One region of the Nocardia sp. NBC_00881 genome, then DNA from elsewhere that is predicted to be linked to it. Evidence: riboswitches for the same ligand, from Rfam matches in the RefSeq annotation. Region 1 holds a riboswitch; the other holds the start of a gene.

Region 1 (4,234 bases):
ACCTTCAATATCGGCGATTTCGAGCCGATCACCGGCCGCATTCATCAACCGCCGCCCGCCCACCAGGCGTTCGAGGGCGGCAACTTCGTCGTCTGCAATTTCGTGCCGCGCAAGGTGGACTACCACCCGCTGTCGATCCCGGTCCCGTACTACCACTCCAACGTGGACTCCGACGAGGTCATGTTCTACTGCGGGGGGAACTATGAGGCACGCAAGGGATCCGGCATCGCGCAGGGCTCGGTGTCGGTGCACCCCGGCGGCTATGCCCACGGACCACAGCCCGGTGCCTACGAGAACAGCATCGGACTCGAGTTCTTCGACGAGCTGGCGGTCATGGTCGACACCTTCCGCCCGCTGGAACTCGGTGCGGGCGCGCTCGCCTGCGAGGACCCGACCTACGCCTGGACCTGGTCCGGACGGGGGCCCGCATGAGGACCAAGGTCGAGGTACCCGCGGAATCCTTGTTCGGACCGGACAACCTGCCCTACGGCGTGTTCGCGCCGGAGGGAAAGGATTTCCGGGTGGGCGTGCGGCTCGGCGACCAGGTCATCGATCTCGCTGCAACACTGGATGATTCGATCTTCGCCTCGTCCGGACTCGACGCCTTCCTCGCGCAGGGTCCCGAGCGGTGGAACGAGGTGCGCGAGCGGGTACGCCAGCTCGTCGACGACGAGATCGACAGTGCCGCAGTGTATTCGCTGACCGACGTGGACCTGCGCCTACCGGTGCACATCGGCGACTATGTGGACTTCTACGCGAGCGTCGATCACGCCACCAACCTGGGCCGCCTGTTCCGTCCGGACAGCGAACCGCTACTGCCCAACTGGCGCCACATGCCGGTCGGCTACCACGGCAGGGCCGGCACCGTGGTGGTTTCCGGCACCGAGGTGGTTCGTCCGTGCGGCCAGCGCAAAACCGAGTCGGGAACCTCGGATTTCGGCCCTTCCCGACGGTTGGATATCGAGGCGGAACTGGGCTTTCTGATCGGCGTCGGCTCCCAGCTCGGCGCGCCGGTCGACATCGGCGAGTTCGGTGACCGGGTGTTCGGCGTCACGCTGATCAACGACTGGTCGGCCCGGGATATCCAGGCGTGGGAGTATCAGCCGCTGGGACCGTTCCTCGGCAAGTCGTTCGCGACCACGATCTCGGCCTGGGTCACGCCGCTGGCCGCGCTGGAGGCTGCCCGAATACCGCTGCCCGAACAGTCACCCGAACCGCTGCCCTATCTCCGGGAGACAGAAAGGTGGGGCCTCGACATCGATCTCACCGTCGCCTGGAACGGCCAGCCGGTCTCGCACCCACCCTACGCCCGGATGTATTGGTCGCCGGCACAAATGCTGGCGCATCTCACGGCGAACGGCGCATCCACCCGCACCGGCGACCTGTACGCCTCCGGCACCATCTCCGGCCCGGATCCGAGTCAGCGCGGCTCGTTCATCGAACTATCTTGGGGCGGTGCGGAACCGGTCATGGTGAACGGCCAGAAGCGCACCTTCCTCGAGGATGGGGACGAGGTGACCATCACCGCGTCGGCTCCGGGCCGGCACACGGCCCGGATCGGATTGGGCGAGGTAAGGGGCCGGATCCTGCCCGCCCATGAGCTCTGATGCCCCCGATCGAGCGACATCGATGTCGCCCTCGGCTTTCCCGATCGGCCGCTCGAGCACTGACCTCGCGTGCCCCGCTCGTGAGATTCGTCATCCCGGGTTCCCGCAACCCGTGCCGGCGTCGCAACAACGTGACTGCGAGCGTGACCTGGGATAACGCGGCGGCGCATGCCGGTTTCACAACGCCGGTAATCTGAGGCAATGATCACGCTCAAAAAAGAAGACGGCGCTGCGGATCTCGCCGGCATCACCAAACTGAATGTCGGGGTGAGTTGGGATCCGTCGGCGGGTACCAGCGGCGGAGCACTCGGCTGGGCGCGCCGCAAGCGCGGTGTCGACCTGGATTTGATCGCCATTCTCATGCAGGGCAGCGAGCCGGTTCGGTTCGCCGGACTGGATTCCCTCGACCCCCTGGGCAACGGCTCGGTTCTGCACTCCGGCGACGAGCAGACCGGTGCGGCCACCGGTGACGACGAGACCGTCACCGTCACATTCGCGGACGTGCCGGGCGGCATCGATGCCATCGTCTTCGTCGCCGTGGCCTTCAAGAAGGGCAGCTCCTTCGAAAAAGCGAACAACATTTCGTTCAAGGTGTACGACGCGACCGGCGGCAGCGCCCAGCAGGTCGCCGACATCTGGCCATCGCTGCTCGGCAACGACAACGCCAACGCCGTCGCCCGCGCCTTCCGCAACGGCAACGCCTGGCAGCTGGAGGTGCTGAACCGTAAGGGCAAGGTCAAGCAGGGCGACAAGCAAGCCCTGCTCCGGTTTGCCATGCAATAAGGCACCTGATCGAACCCGCCGCCGACCGCGCCGGAGTGGTTCGTGTCGATCGCCCGGCGCGAGCGGGTATGGTCGGGCGGGAAATTCCATAAGCCAACGGGGGCTCGCACCAGCGGGCTGAGAGGACGGCTAGCCGAACAGGCGTCAGGGCCGTCGACCGTATGAACCTGACCGGGTAATGCCGGCGTAGGGAGGAAAGATGGCGACCAGCGCTGCGTCCGATGGTGGCTCCGCAACCGTCGACAGCGTCACCACCGGTCCGATCGAGGGCAGCGTCAAGCACTACCTCGAGGTGGACGACTTGCGCATTCCGGTGCGCCGGATCAACCTGACCAACGGCGAGCACTTCGACGTCTACGACACCTCGGGCCCGTACACCGACGACACGGCGACGATCGACCTCGAAGCCGGTCTGCCGAAGCTGCGAGATACGTGGACCAAGCCCGATGCGGCGTCCGCGGTGCCCTCTGTGGCTACGCGGACTGCCGCCTCCGGGCCCGTCGGTGGCACGCGCACTCAGCTCGCCTGGGCGCGGCAGGGCATCATCACGCCCGAGATGCGGTTCATCGCGGCGCGCGAAGGGGTTTTGCCGGAGCTGGTGCGCGACGAGGTGGCCGCGGGCCGCGCGGTGATCCCGGCCAACCACAAGCACCCTGAGCTCGAGCCGACCATCATCGGTAAGAAGTTCCTGGTCAAAATCAACGCGAATATCGGCAACTCGGCCGTCTCCTCCTCGATCGCTGAAGAGGTGGAGAAGATGGTGTGGGCCACCCGCTGGGGGGCCGACACCATCATGGATCTGTCCACCGGCAAGAACATCCACGAGACGCGCGAGTGGATCCTGCGCAACTCCCCGGTCCCGGTGGGCACCGTGCCGATCTATCAGGCGCTGGAGAAGGTGAACGGTGATCCGACCGCGCTCACCTGGGAAATCTACCGCGACACCGTCATCGAGCAGTGCGAGCAAGGCGTCGACTACATGACGGTGCACGCCGGCGTGCTGCTGCGCTACGTGCCGCTGACCGCCAAGCGGGTCACCGGCATCGTCTCGCGCGGCGGGTCGATCATGGCGGCGTGGTGCCTGGCCCATCACCAGGAATCGTTCCTGTACACGCACTTCGAGGAACTCTGCGAGATCCTCGCGCGCTACGACGTCACGTTTTCTCTCGGGGACGGACTGCGTCCCGGCTCGATCGCGGACGCCAATGACGAAGCACAGTTCGCCGAGCTGCGCACGCTGGGCGAACTGACGAAGATCGCGAAATCCCATGGCGTGCAGGTGATGATCGAGGGCCCGGGCCACGTGCCGATGCACAAGATCGTTGAGAACGTGCGGCTCGAAGAGGAGCTGTGCGAGGAGGCGCCGTTCTACACCCTCGGCCCGCTCGCCACCGACATCGCGCCCGCTTACGACCACATCACCTCGGCGATCGGCGCAGCGATCATCGCGCAGGCAGGCACGGCCATGCTCTGCTACGTCACGCCGAAGGAGCACCTCGGCCTGCCCAACCGCGACGACGTGAAGGTGGGCGTGATCACCTACAAGATCGCCGCCCACGCCGCCGATCTGGCCAAGGGGCATCCGCACGCACAGGACCGGGACAACGAATTGTCCAAGGCGCGTTTCGAATTCCGCTGGCGCGACCAGTTCGCGCTGTCCCTCGACCCGGATACCGCACGCGACTATCACGACGAGACGCTGCCCGCCGAGCCCGCCAAGACCGCACACTTCTGCTCGATGTGCGGCCCGAAGTTCTGCTCGATGCGCATCTCCGCGGACGTCCGCGAGTACGCCGCGCGCCAGGGCCTCACCGACGCCGAAGCACTCGAGGCGGGCATGGCGG
Region 2 (4,234 bases), 2.9 Mb from region 1:
GTATCGGTGATACCACGGGTTCCCTGTGGGAAGCGCATCAGGCGCCCAGTGGATGCCGCGCGAGGGTATGGTGACGGCCGGAAGGCGGGCTGTAATGATGCTGGGGGCGAGCGCGGGCGGTTCGGCGCTCGTATCGACGGGGACACAACGAATTCCGTGCGCGCGGCTGGTATATAACATCCATCGGCCCGGCCGACTCCACCGACAAGCGATAGCGAGACACGATGCACGGTTACCTGAACCAGGTGTCCCAAGGCGCAACCCCTTCCGGCTATCCGACGCGCGAGAGCAATGACGCCCGCCCGGTCGAGCCACCGAGCAATACGGACCTGATCGTCAGTGCGTTGCTGTGGTTCCTACCCGCGGCGCTGGCCATGATGTCGGCGGTCATCGCGCCGTGGTTCTTGATGGCGGGCGGTGTGTGCGACTCCAAACCGGCCTGCCATGTCGACACCAGCCTGGGCGCGTGGGTGATGATCGGCGGCGGAATCATAGGATTCGGCGTCGGCGCGGTGCTGTCGGGCATGGCGGCCAAGCAGGGACGAGCACTGTTTCCCGGCGCGGTGCTCGGCGCAGTGCTGGTGCTGCTGGCCTGGTTCGCGGGCTCGTTCCTGCTGGGTTAGTCCCAAGGCCGCGCAGTTTGGGTTTCTGCCTGGTTGTCAACCGGGCAGGATATGGACGCTGATCTGGGTTTTGTAGATGTTGCGGTCGACCTCGCCCTTGGCGCGGTGTTTGGAGATGGCGCGTTTGACGATGCGGGGGCTGGAGCGTTGGCGTCGCGGTGGCAGCGGGCTGGACAGGACCGCGCGGCCGATGGTGCCGATCAGGTTGATCGTGGTGGTGGCGAGGACTCCGGCGGCCTGGATGAGCTGATCGCGAGCGGTGTGCACGGCGATGGTGAAACTGCCGCGGTCGGGGCTGAAACCCGGTGTGGCCAGCGCAGTATCGGCGATGGCGGTGCGCAGCGCCTGGTAGGTGATCAACAACGCGTAGACCTCTTGGGCGACCCCGGTCGGGGTGCGGGCGCGCAGCACCCGCCCACCGAGGATGGTCGATTTCAGTTCGAAATAGCTGGTTTCGATCTCCCATCGTTGATGGTAGAGATCCACCAATTCCTCTGCCGGGTAGCGCTTGTCGTCGGTCAAGGTGGTGATCAGCCGGTACCGCTCGACCCGGCGTGGCCCGCCGGCGCAGCTGACGGCGATCTCGGCGTCGATTACGCGCACAGTCGCCGTACCGGTACGGGTCAGCCACGATCTGTCACCCAACCGCGCGATCGCGGGAACGCGCCGGTTGAGTTTGGCGCGGATCAGCAGATCCGCTCCGGTGTCGGTGATCTGCTCGATCAACGCCGTAACCGCGAAGTTCCGGTCGGCCAGCAACAACATGCCCGGGCGCAGGCACCCCAAAAGTTGTGGCGCATAGGCTGTTTCCGCGATCCGCAACGGACCGAACACGACATCGACGACGGTGCGGGTGCCACACGCCACCACCGCCAGCAACCGCAGCATCGGGTACCCGGCCTGGGCGTGACCGCCACCGTGACGCCCGAACTCGGCCACGTTGCCCGGGCTGTCGGGCACAAACACGCTGGTGCCATCGATCGCGCACACCAGCAGACCCCGCCACCGCACCGCTCCAGCGGCGGAGCCGGCGAGCAGGTCGAACAACGCGGCCAACGGTTTGACCCCGACACGGCGCAACGCCTGTGACAAGGCCGAGGAACCCGGACACACGAACGATCCACCGGGCAACCCGGCACACAACCGCGCCCATACCTGCCGATACCCGATATCGGAGAACAACGCTCCGGCCAGCAGCAGATACACCACCACCCGCGACGGCAGCAGCCGCACTCGCGACCGCACGGCACCGGCTGTTTCCAGCGCCGCGTCGACCAGATCGAACGACACGATCCGGGTCAGTTCCCCAAGGTGCCCCGGCGCGAACACACCCTCCGCGACCCGCGAGGAACGATCAATGACACACTGAACTGACAGCGGAACTCCTCGGACGAGCGGATTGTCTTGGCGGACAACACCTCTCTACCAGCAGTTCCGCTGTCCCCGCTCACCACCCCACCCCGCTTGACACACCAACTCACACGTTAACTGCGCGGCCTTGGGGTTAGTCCACCCGCATGCGGCGATGCGAAAAGCAGTTCCCACAGATCACGCAGTGTCAGAATTGGTTTCGGCCTGTGGGATCCGGTCGATTGCCCCAAAGTCGATGCGCGCCGTAGATGCCTTGGTAGTAAATCCGGCCGCACGCCGGACGATCCGGCCTGCACCGAGGTGCCATTGCGCTGCGCCGGCACTGGCGTTCCCGGTCGCCAGGACGGGGTGCCGGTGTACGATTCGCCGGAATCACCCCCACCGCGGGAGCTCGGGCACGGCCGGGCTGAGAGGGCGGATCCTGCGTCGCCGACCGCATGAACCTGTCCGGGTAATGCCGGCGTAGGGAGCTTTTCGCCATGTCGTCATCGACCCTGGACAAAGCTGGACGCGAAGCCCCACTGACCCTCGACGAGCCCGCACCGAAGGTTTTGTCGTTCTGGGACCAGAGCGCGTTCTGGGCCAACCTCGGCGTCAGCCTCTTCGCGTTCTCCGGTGCGTACACGGTGCTCGCGCCGAATACGCAGGGCACGGCGCAGATCTCGATCGCGGCGGGCATTCTCGCAACGATCATCGGAACCGTGGTGGGCGGGTTGATGCTCGGCGCGGCGGCCGTCCTCGGTGCGCGGACCGGCAAGCCCGCGATGATGCTGCTGCGTGGTCTGTTCGGCGCGAAGCTCAGCTACCTGCCGACGGTGCTCAACATCGCGCAGCTGATCGGCTGGGGGACCTTTGAGCTGATCGTGATCGGCGACGCGGCCGAAGAGCTGTTCCACGGCGGCCCACACTGGCTCTACGTGGTGGCCGCGGGCATGCTCACGACCATCCTGACGGTCTGGCCGCTCGGGTCGGTCCGGCTGCTACGCCGGTTCGTGACGGTCGGCGTCGCCATCGCACTGATCTGGTTCTACGTCCAGTTTTTCCGGGTCGGCCTGCCCGACCTGCGGAACAATCCTGGTCCGCGCGGTGGTGGCCCATTCGGGGTGGACTGGAATCTCTTCTGGATCGCGACCGACGCCGCCCTGGCCGTCTCGATCTCCTGGGTACCGGTCGCCGCCGACTACACCCGCCACGCCCGCAGTAGCCGCTCGGCGTTCGGGGCAGCCAGCGGGGCGTACGCGGTCACCCAGGTCGTCGCCTACGTCCTCGGGCTGTGCGCGCTGGCGCTCGCGACGGGCGACGGCGGCCCCTACGCCCCGTTCCTCCAGGTGAGCCTCGGCGCGCTGTTCTTCTTCGTCTTCGTGGTGCGCGAGGCCGATCAGTCGTTCGCGAACGTCTACTCCACCGCCGTCTCGATCCAGAACCTGGCGCCGCGAATCGACCGCCGCGTCCTCTCGATCGGTCTCGGCACCCTGATCACGCTGCTCGCGCTGCGCTTGAATATGGCCAACTACTTCGGCTTCCTCGGTCTGATCGGGTCGGTATTCGTGCCGCTGCTCGGTGTGCTGATGGCCGACTTCTTCCTGCGTGCGAAAGGCGACTGGAATACCGAGCGGGACGCGCCCTCACGCTGGGGAATGGTCTTCGCCTGGCTGCTGGGTCTTTCGGTATATCAGCTGGTCAACCCTGGCGACGCGGGCGTATGGACCAACTTCTGGGTCCGGGTTCAGGATGCCTTGCATTTCACCGGGCAAGCGTGGATGAGCGCGTCACTGCTGTCATTCCTCGCCGCGGTGCTGGTGGCATGGCTGGTCGGACGGATCGCAGTACCACGGAAGCCGACGTAGCCGTTTGCCACCATGGAGGGATGGGCCAGATCCGAGTCGGCACGTCGGGATGGGTGTATCCGCCCTGGCGCGGGGTGTTCTACCCTGCGGGGCTGGCGCAGAAGCGCGAACTGGCCTACCTGTCCGAGCGGTTCGACAGCGTCGAGATCAACGGCTCCTTCTATTCGCTGCAACGTCCGTCCAGCTATCGAATGTGGGCCGAGCAAACCCCGGACGACTTCATGTTCGCGGTGAAGGGCAGCAGATTCATCACCCACATGAAGCGGCTGCGCGACGGCGACACGCTGCTGGCGAACTTCCTCGCGTCCGGGCCACTCTCGCTCGGGCCGAAGCTGGGCCCGATCCTCTGGCAGCTGCCACCGAATTTCCCGTTCGACGCACAGGTACTCGACG

The links. Region 1 has a riboswitch for thiamine pyrophosphate ahead of thiC (phosphomethylpyrimidine synthase ThiC). Riboswitches for the same ligand answer to the same signal wherever they lie in the genome.
Region 2: another riboswitch for thiamine pyrophosphate. It lies ahead of OH799_RS09080 (purine-cytosine permease family protein); the one in region 1 lies ahead of thiC (phosphomethylpyrimidine synthase ThiC).

Annotation. Positions count from the first base shown of each region.
Region 1 is NZ_CP108798.1:5,229,591-5,233,824, forward strand. Features, by position in the region: gene OH799_RS22230 (homogentisate 1,2-dioxygenase) at 1-432, shown strand, start outside; gene fahA (fumarylacetoacetase) at 429-1,607, shown strand; gene OH799_RS22240 (TerD family protein) at 1,809-2,390, shown strand; TPP riboswitch at 2,477-2,599, shown strand; gene thiC (phosphomethylpyrimidine synthase ThiC) at 2,590-4,234, shown strand, end outside.
Region 2 is NZ_CP108798.1:2,360,801-2,365,034, forward strand. Features, by position in the region: gene OH799_RS09070 (hypothetical protein) at 225-623, shown strand; gene OH799_RS09075 (IS4 family transposase) at 660-1,952, opposite strand; TPP riboswitch at 2,368-2,480, shown strand; gene OH799_RS09080 (purine-cytosine permease family protein) at 2,474-3,841, shown strand; gene OH799_RS09085 (DUF72 domain-containing protein) at 3,862-4,234, shown strand, end outside.